One region of the Pseudarthrobacter sp. R1 genome, then DNA from elsewhere that is predicted to be linked to it. Evidence: riboswitches for the same ligand, from Rfam matches in the RefSeq annotation. Region 1 holds a riboswitch; each other region holds the start of a gene.
What was found. Region 1 has a riboswitch for cyclic di-AMP ahead of M8J71_RS02770 (hypothetical protein). Riboswitches for the same ligand answer to the same signal wherever they lie in the genome.

Region 1 (2,194 bases):
ACCGGCTGGTAGCGGTGAAAACGAACTTCGGTGATGTCCTGGTCACCGGGCTCCCCCTCGCTGCCAAAGAAAGCACGCTTGCCTCCCTCGTGTGGACCTTTGTGGTCGTCTCGCTTGGCGGGTTGCTCTTGATCGGATTAGTGGGCACGGTCCTGATCCGACGCACCATGAAACCTCTTGAGCAGCTGTCGGAGGTTGCCACCCGGGTTTCGCAGCTTCCCCTGGACGCCGGCGAGGTGGCACTCGCGGTGCGCGTGCCGCCGTCGAACTCCAATCCGGGAACGGAAGTAGGCAGCGTCGGTCACGGGGTGAAAAGGAGACGGGATAACGTGGCGAGCGCGCTGCAGGCGCGGCAGATGAGCGAAACAAAGGTGCGGCAGTTTGTGGCCGATGCCTCGCACGAGCTGCGTACTCCCCTGACCGCCATCCGCGGCTACACCGAATTGATGAGGATGACGGAGGCCTTCACCCCCGACGGCCAAAAGTCCCTTGCCCGTGTGCAGAGCCAGTCAGAGCGGATGACCGCTTTGGTGGAAGACCTGCTGCTGCTGGCCCGGCTCGATGAGGGCCAGCCGTTGAAGCTCAGCGAGGTGGACCTTACGCAGTTGGTGGTGGAAAGCGTCAGTGATGAAAAGGTGATGGCACCGGGCCACACCTGGCGGCTGGAACTTCCGGATGAGCCCGTGGTGGTCACCGGTGACGCCTCCCAGCTGCGCCAGGTGCTGATGAACCTGCTCTCCAACGCGCGCAAACACACCCCTGCCGGCACCACTGTTGTTACCGGCGTCGGAAAGACGGCTGGAGGTGCCGCGTTGATAACGGTAACGGACGACGGCGGCGGGATCCCGGCGGAGTTTGTGGACCATGTTTTTTCGCGCTTCGCCCGCGCAGACGCGGCCCGGAAGGGCACGGGAGATGGGGCGGGGGCTGCAGCGGCCGAAGGCACCAGCGGCCTCGGGTTGTCCATCGTGGAATCCATCATGGAGGCCCACGGCGGAAGGGTAACGGTGACATCACAATCCGGGCGCACAGAGTTCGCCTTACATCTCCCCTTGAGGTGAGGTTGGCAGCAAGGCGACGCGCCGCCGTCGTGATCTCTGTTACCAAAATGTGACTTACGCGCTGCATTCCTGTACCGTCGATTGGGTGCAGTTCGTGTTCGAGCCGCATATCCGGATGACGCCAAGCTCTGCCACTTCCCGGATTCCCTTTGAACATAGGCAGAGGCGGGGGACCCACCGTCCCGGGCACTGATTGCCCTTGGGGTTAAGCCAGCACGTGAACTTTCCGTGTGGCCGGATGCCCTCATCCGAACCCGACAGCTAACTCCGCAGGTGTGAGAGGCGATCCATCATGTTCAAAAACCTGGTAAAACCACGTCCGAAAAACGATTCCGCACCGCACGCTGGACCGGAAACCGGCAAAATCTCTTCTTTCGGCAAGCGCGCGGCCGTGATTGCCGCATCCTGCGCACTCCTCGTTGGAGTGGGAGCTGCGGGACAGGCTACAGAAACAAGCATCCGTGTAGCGGCCACTGAAACGCAGGCCGCCCAGGCGCAGTCGAACCTCAGCATCGAGAAGAGCGAGATTACCTCCAATCCCGCGCCTGAGCCCGCCGCTCCGGAGATAGCTGTAGCCCCGCAGGCGGCCGAGCCCGCCCCTGCGCCGGCTCCCGAACCTGCACCGGCACCCGCTCCTGAGCCTGCTCCTGCCCCTGCACCTGCTCCTGCCCCTGAGCCCGCTCCGGCTCCAGCGCCCGAGCCTGCACCCGTCGTCGCGGTCAACGATCCCGCCGGCGCCCAGGCGTACGCCGCTGGCCAGCTGGCGAACTACGGCTGGGCTCCTGACCAGATGCAGTGCCTGGTAACCCTGTGGGACAAGGAATCGGACTGGACCACCACGGCCACCAACCCGAGCAGCGGCGCCTACGGCATCGTGCAGTCCCTGCCCGCCGAGAAGATGGCCAGCGCCGGCCCGGACTACCTCACCAACTACCGCACGCAGATCAACTGGGGCCTGAATTACATCCAGGAGCGTTACCAGTCCCCGTGTGGTGCGCTGAACTTCCACCTGTCGAATAACTGGTACTAAGCAGTCCTGGCACATCCGGAACTGCAACACGCGGGCGGCGTTTTAAACAGCCGCGCACGTCTGGGTCCCGCGCCTGCTGGCTCCCGCACACTGGCTCCCGCAC
Region 2 (2,194 bases), on a different contig from region 1:
GGAAGCGTGCCACCGAAGTAATGCGCAAGCACCGCCTGGCTGAACGTCTTCTCGCCGATGTGATCGGTTTGGACTGGGCCTATGTCCACGACGAAGCCTGCCGCTGGGAGCACGTTATGAGCGAGCGGGTGGAACGGCGCATCTATGAACTGCTGAACCATCCCACCGAGTCCCCGTACGGGAATCCGATCCCGGGTCTTGCTGCCCTGGGCGGCGTGCCGTCAATGGGTTTTGCGGACGGCGCCATTAGCCTTTTGGAGGCGATGAAGTCGTACGGTCCTGCCTCGGTGGTGACCATCAGCCGGCTCGCCGAGCCCATCCAGGTAGAGCCTGAACTGCTCTCCCAGCTTGATGAAGGCGGCATCCGGCCGGGTGCGGCTGTGTCGCTGGAGCGGGTGGGCGACTACATCTCGGTCCGGGTTCCGGGAATCGAGGGTGCGCTGGAGCTGCCCCCGGAGGTTGCCGCGCACGTGTTCGTGGCGATCCGCTAGAGAGCAAAGAGCCGGCGCCATACCCCGCGTGAAGTGCGTTACGCAAAGATAACGGAATTGTTACTTTCGGGCTTAAGCATCTATAGTTGAACCAAGCGTTGATATTAAAGCGTTACCTGATCTGGAGCCGAGCTCTGCCAGCGGATCAGGAGCACGAGTCGTAACTGGCAGAGGCGGGGGAACCACAAGCGGCAGCGGGGGTCTGCCTTGGGGTGAAGTCCGTCAGCAGCAAGCCTCTTCCAGTGAAGGATTCCTCCGGGGATATCTCTGTGCCGAAGCTTGCTTACGGCGGACCGGGTCTTTGAACTCTCTGACCCGAATCCGACAGCTAACTTCGCAGGCTTTCCAGAGAGGAACCCTTCTTGACCATGCAGAATTCCAGGGGACGCCGCCGCGCGGCGGTCCCTGCTTCGACACCGCGCGTTGTCGAAGTCATCACCTCGGAACGCCCCCGCGATCCGCACCGTGATGCGCGCCGCCGTCGGGGTCCCTTCCGCCAAATCACTGAGTTCGCGGCTGCCAGCGGCATCGGCCAAAAGGCCGGTATCGCCCTGGCCGCCACCGGACTGGTGCTCACCGTGACCGTGCCGGCCACCAGTCCAGTAATGGCCACGGACGCATCCGGATCCACTCCTGTCGCCGCGTCCGCTGTTGCGCCCCAGCCGCAGGTTTCGGCGGAAGCGGGCGCCCAGATTGACTTCAGCCGCTCTGCTGTGGTTACCCAGGCGGACCCGGACGGCAAGCTGAAACAGCTGCTCAGTGCCCAGTCCGCCGGCGCCATCACCCGCGCCGCTTCCGCCGGAAGTCTTGGTGCGCCGCTCGCCGCTTTGAGTACTGCTTCACCGTTCGGCTACCGGGTCAGCCCGATCACCGGAGGATCCGGTGACTTCCACCGCGGACAGGACTATGTGGCCCAGTGCGGCACTTCCGTTCTGGCCGCGGCCACCGGAACCGTCACTTTCGCTGGGTGGCACCAGTATGGTGGCGGCAACCGCGTCGTGGTGGATCACGGCAACGGCCTGGAAACCACCTACAACCACCTGTCGTCCTTCAGCGTGAAGGAGGGGCAGACAGTGTCCCGCGGGGACGTTGTGGCCCTCAGCGGGACCACAGGAGCCTCCACCGGCTGCCACCTCCACTTTGAGGTCCAGGTCAACGGCGAAGTTGTTGACCCAACCGGCTGGCTTTAGTCAAGTGACGGTGAGCTATCGAATAGTCTTGACCTGCCGTGACCTGAATGTGACATTCACACAGAACTGCTGTACCGTCTAACTCGCGTCAACTTTTCCGAAGTTGACGCTCTTGTGCGGATTGCCTAACTCTGCCACCGCTCAAGGTCCGTTCGCATTTCATCGTCTGGCAGGGGCGGGGGAACCAATTTTGGTCTTCGCTTTTTTGAAGGCCTTGGGGTTAAGTCGCAAAAGCTTTTCAGGAAGCCGCGCGGCCGGGTGACTCCCATCCGAATCCGACAGCTCACCTCGTAGGCATTGGGAGAGGCTACCTTCGTGTCTTCACGCCATAATTCTGCGCGCCACCGTGCGCAACCGGTTCGTACCAACCCCCTGGACTCCATGTCCAAGGCTGTTAGTGCCAATGCCGGGACAGTAGGTCGCCAGGCTGCAGTCATCGCAGCCGCCTCGGGCCTCATCCTGACCATGGGCCTGCCGGCCAATGCAGCGGACACCACGGCTGGTGTCTCCGCT
Region 3 (2,194 bases), on a different contig from region 1:
GTGGCCACGCACGTGGAGCTGATCATGTTCCAGACCGCCCACCTGCTCTTCGTGGTGGCCGGTTACAACTTCGCACGCTTCCAGTTGGCGGACCAGCGGCTCCCGCGGCTGCGCCGCCAACTCCGCGGGGCGGCCCGGATAGTTCTGCCCTCAACCGCTTTTATCGCCGTGGCCTACCTGCTCACGGACCGCTACAGCGTTGCCAATATCTTCCTGCTGAACGCCATAGTTGGGCCCGAGCAAGTAACCACGCAGTGGCATTTCTGGTTTGTGGAACTGCTGGTGTACATCCTGCTGGCCGTGGCAGCGCTCATGGCCGTGCCCTGGGTTGACCGGGTGGAGCGCCGTGCGCCGTTCGCTTTCGCCCTGGGGCTGGTGGCCATCGCGCTGCTGAGCCGGTACGACATCGTGGATCCCGGCCTGCCCAAGCCGCCGCCGGTGTTCTGGCTCTTTGCGCTCGGCTGGGCGCTCGCCCGGGCCCGCACGCACTTCCACAGAATCACTGTCTCGGTCATCACCCTGGTGACGCTGCCGGGGTTCTTCGGCAGCACCGTCCGCGATGTCACCGTCGCGGCAGGCATTCTGCTGCTGGTGTGGGTGCCCGCCCTGCCGGTGCCGGCGGTCCTGCGCCGGGTCACCGGCTGGCTGGCGGCGGCGTCCCTGTATATCTACCTCACCCACTGGCTGGTCTACCCGCTGCTGCTTCCCATCAATCCGGTCCTGGCCGTCGTCGGGTCCCTCGTGCTGGGGGTGGGCTACTGGGCGCTCTGCAGGTGGTTGCCCACTACGGCAGCATTCAAATGGGCGGGGCGGCGCTTCACATCGTTGCTACGTCCAGTTGGACGGGAGCGATCGACGTAGGTTGCAGCCCGAAAGCCGTTATGCAAATGTGACAAGTGGGGCTGGTGTGATGTAGGGTCTGAAACCGTGCCCGTTTCTCCGAATGCGGCACTCCTGAGCAGACTTGCCTAACTCTGCCGCTGCCCGGGATCCGTTCGCAAAATCGTCCGGCAGAGACGGGGAAACCAATATCGGCCTGCTTCCGGCAGGCCTTGGGGTGAAGCCGTGCCTGATGCATTCCGTGCATCACCACGGCCGGGTGTCTCCCATCCGAATCCGACAGCTAACCTCGCAGGCAGTGGGAGAGGCCCTTTCATGCCCAATGGCAAAGCTCACGGCCGCCGCCGCGCGGTCCCCGTCCAGACCAGCCCTTTGGCGGTCCTGTCCAAATCCGTCGCTGGCCACGCCGGCGGTGTAGGCCGCCAGGCCGCCGTCATCGCGGCCGCTTCCGGCCTCGTCCTGACCAGCGGCATCGCCGCCCAGGCAGCAGACGCCCCAACCCAGCGCGAAGCCGAGCCGGCATCGAACCTCGAAGTCACCAGCCAAGTGCAAACCCCGCTCAGCGCAGACGCCACCGTGCAGATCTCCTTCGAGCGTACCGCCGACGAGGCCACTCCTGCCCCCGTCGTGGAAGCACCCAAGCCGGTCGCCGTCGAGGCCCCCAAAGCGGCCGCTCCTGCCGCTTCTACCGCCGTAAAGACACAGGCCGTTGCGCCGGCCAAGGCCCAGGTCACCGTTACGCCCGCTGCTGCCGCTCCGGCTGCTGCCCCGGCAGCAGGCGGAATCAACGCCACCATGCTGTCCTCCGCTTACGCGCAGATCGGCATGATTCAGGACTGCACGCGACTGGTCGAAAATGCCCTGAATGCTGCAGGGATCCCGGTCGGTGACCTTGGCCCGATGCAGTTCATGAACTACGGCACCGTCGTCTCCGATCCCCAGCCCGGCGACATGGTCATGCAGCCCGGCCACGTAGGTATTTACGTCGGTGACGGCCAGGTCCTCAGCTCCGGCCTGAACGGCAAGAACGAAACCGCCGTCCACCCCCTGTCCTGGATGACCTCCAAGGGCGGCGTCACCTTCGTCCGCGCAGGCAAATAGAAACCACTGAAGGCCGGTGAGTCAAATGCCTTAGGGGCATTGACTCACCGGCCTTCAGCATGCCCTCGGCATAGTGGGAGCATTGCCATTTCCGCCGTATCGCGTGGTTATGTTGCCCCATGCCTTCCCGACCTTCGGCCGGGGTGTGGCCAGCCGTACACAGTGAACGCCTCGTGGGGCACTCAGCGCCTGGTCGCATACCTGGTCATGACCACACCGTCGGGAAACTTCCGGGTCTCCACCAGGTTCAGGT
Region 4 (2,194 bases), on a different contig from region 1:
CTCGCAACCACCTGGTGGAGGAAGCGCTCGCCGCAGCAACGGAGGGAAACCTTGATCCCTTCAACCAACTCCTCGACGTGGTCCGTAGCCCGTTCCACGAGCGGCCGGGGCTCGAACGCTACGCCGAGGGAGCGCCGGAGGACTTCGGCAGCTACCAGACCTTCTGCGGCACGTAGGCAGCCACAGCACAAGCAGTCACGCCACCTGCGGGCAGGCCGGCGGAAGTGCAGGCTTCCCGGAAGCCCGGTTGCCGGAGCCCGGCAACAAAACAGGGGCGGCAGCCGGGAACAATCCCGTCTGCCGCCCCTGTTCGGGGTGGTGTGATTACGCTACGCGGACGAAGGACGGAGCGCTGAGCCAGCTGATCGAGTGGACCAGCGTCTGGTTACCGTTTACGCCGCCGCTGACCACCTGGCCGTCACCGGCGTAGACGCCCACGTGGGTGGGGGTGATCACCAGGTCGCCGGGAGCGGGGGTGGCCACAGTGGAGCCGTACTGGAAGAATTGAGTGGGGGCCAGGTCGCCAACGCCTTTGCCCACGGTGCGCAGGGCCTTTTCCACCATCGCGGTGCAGTCCTGTGTGACGCCCACCTGGCCGTAAGCATTGGCCAGGATGGCTGCGCCGGTGCCGGTGCCGGTGGCTGCCGGAGCCGGAGCGGGTGCTGCCGCAGCCGGAGCAGGCGCCGTGGAGGTGTAGGACATGTTCATTCCGGTGTTAGCGGGAGCGGCAGCAGCCTTGACGGGAGCCGGAGCAGCTGCAACGGCGCCGGCGCCGGGGATCTGGATCCGGTCGCCGGGGAAGATGATCGTGTCGATCGACAGACCGTTGGCGGACAGAACGTCATTCAGGGCTACACCGTTGGCGGCCGAGATGGCGCCCAGGGTGTCGCCGGAGACGACGGTGTGCACGTTGGCTGCAGCTGCTGCAGGGGCAGCCACTGCAGCGGCCGGCGCTGCATAAGCCTGGGTGTTAGTGGTCTCGGTGGTGTCCGGGGTGCCCACGCCTGCATAGGCTGGAGCCCCCACACCGAAGGCAATGCCGGAAGCTGCGGCTACGGCGAGCGCCGGGCGGCCAAGCGACTTGGCTGAGACAGCCAAGCCCTGGAGCGCGATTGAGCGGGCCGGAGTCGCGCGGTGACGGGCGGTGGTGGAATTTTTTGACACGGTTGATCGCCTCTCCCATGCCTGCGGGGTGAGCTGTCGGGTTCGGGTTGGAGATACCCGGCCGGCAGCAACTCCGAACGGAACGGAGGCGCTATCGACTTAACCCCAAGGCCTCGAATGAGGCCGCGGAAACTTGGTTCCCCCGTCCCTGCCAGCTGGAAACGATTGAATCCCGGGTCAGTGGCAGGGCTCGGCATACTGACGGGAATGTCCCGTCTGAGAGGGACACCTGAAGACCATAACCTGATTCCAGGCCCATTGTCACGTTTGGGTAACATACGAGGTGCTCCTATCGCATTTGGCAAATGAATAGATTCATAACCCACATCCTTCTGACCTCGCGAGATAGGCGCGCCGAGCAACCGGCCGTGGTCTTTGTCACAAACTGATAAAGGGATTCGAAAAGTGAACGCATAACCCTTGCCCGGAAGAACCGGAGGGAGGAGGATGTTCGGCACCGGCGAGGAGGCACAGTGACCCAGCTAGGCAAGTATGAGAAATACCTGATCGAGGAATTTTTTGACGACTACCGTGCCGGGGCGCTGAGTCAGCGGACTTTCACCCGGCGGGTTGCGTTCATCACCGGCAGCATGGCAGCCGCCGCGGCGGCGATGCTGCTGGTGGGCTGCACGCCCAGTGAGGTGCCGCGGAGCACCGACCCCATGCCCACCCCGGAGCCTTCAACCTCTTCGGCCGCCGGGACTGCCGGTTCCGGTGCAGTGCCCGGGGCGAAGAGCCCGCTTTCCGTACCCGAGGGTGCGCCAGGGATGACGACGGCGACCGTACAGTTTCCGTCCGGCGGAACCTCAGTCAGCGCCTATCTGGCCAGGCCAGAGCAGGAAGGGCGCAGCCCTGCCGTGCTGATCTGCCATGAGAACCGCGGGCTGACACCCCATATCGAAGATGTGGCCCGCCGCTTCGCGAAAGAGGGTTACGCCGCCCTCGCCCTTGACCTGCTCAGCCGGGAGGGCGGGACTGCGAACATGGACCGCGACGCTGTTCCCGGTGCCCTCACCCAGGCCGGCGCCCA

Region 2: another riboswitch for cyclic di-AMP. It lies ahead of M8J71_RS00265 (M23 family metallopeptidase); the one in region 1 lies ahead of M8J71_RS02770 (hypothetical protein).
Region 3: another riboswitch for cyclic di-AMP. It lies ahead of M8J71_RS06530 (NlpC/P60 family protein); the one in region 1 lies ahead of M8J71_RS02770 (hypothetical protein).
Region 4: another riboswitch for cyclic di-AMP. It lies ahead of M8J71_RS17215 (C40 family peptidase); the one in region 1 lies ahead of M8J71_RS02770 (hypothetical protein).

Annotation. Positions count from the first base shown of each region.
Region 1 is NZ_JAMKFI010000002.1:177,825-180,018, reverse strand. It holds gene M8J71_RS02775 (sensor histidine kinase) at 1-1,061, shown strand, start outside; cyclic di-AMP (ydaO/yuaA leader) riboswitch at 1,188-1,348, shown strand; gene M8J71_RS02770 (hypothetical protein) at 1,354-2,091, shown strand.
Region 2 is NZ_JAMKFI010000001.1:55,113-57,306, forward strand. It holds gene M8J71_RS00260 (metal-dependent transcriptional regulator) at 1-491, shown strand, start outside; cyclic di-AMP (ydaO/yuaA leader) riboswitch at 638-849, shown strand; gene M8J71_RS00265 (M23 family metallopeptidase) at 860-1,681, shown strand; cyclic di-AMP (ydaO/yuaA leader) riboswitch at 1,810-1,992, shown strand; gene M8J71_RS00270 (C40 family peptidase) at 2,063-2,194, shown strand, end outside.
Region 3 is NZ_JAMKFI010000006.1:101,843-104,036, reverse strand. It holds gene M8J71_RS06535 (AMP-binding protein) at 1-861, shown strand, start outside; cyclic di-AMP (ydaO/yuaA leader) riboswitch at 966-1,148, shown strand; gene M8J71_RS06530 (NlpC/P60 family protein) at 1,156-1,941, shown strand; gene M8J71_RS06525 (dihydrofolate reductase family protein) at 2,124-2,194, opposite strand, start outside.
Region 4 is NZ_JAMKFI010000008.1:1,340,758-1,342,951, forward strand. It holds gene M8J71_RS17210 (protein adenylyltransferase SelO) at 1-176, shown strand, start outside; gene M8J71_RS17215 (C40 family peptidase) at 325-1,164, opposite strand; cyclic di-AMP (ydaO/yuaA leader) riboswitch at 1,168-1,331, opposite strand; gene M8J71_RS17220 (dienelactone hydrolase family protein) at 1,638-2,194, shown strand, end outside.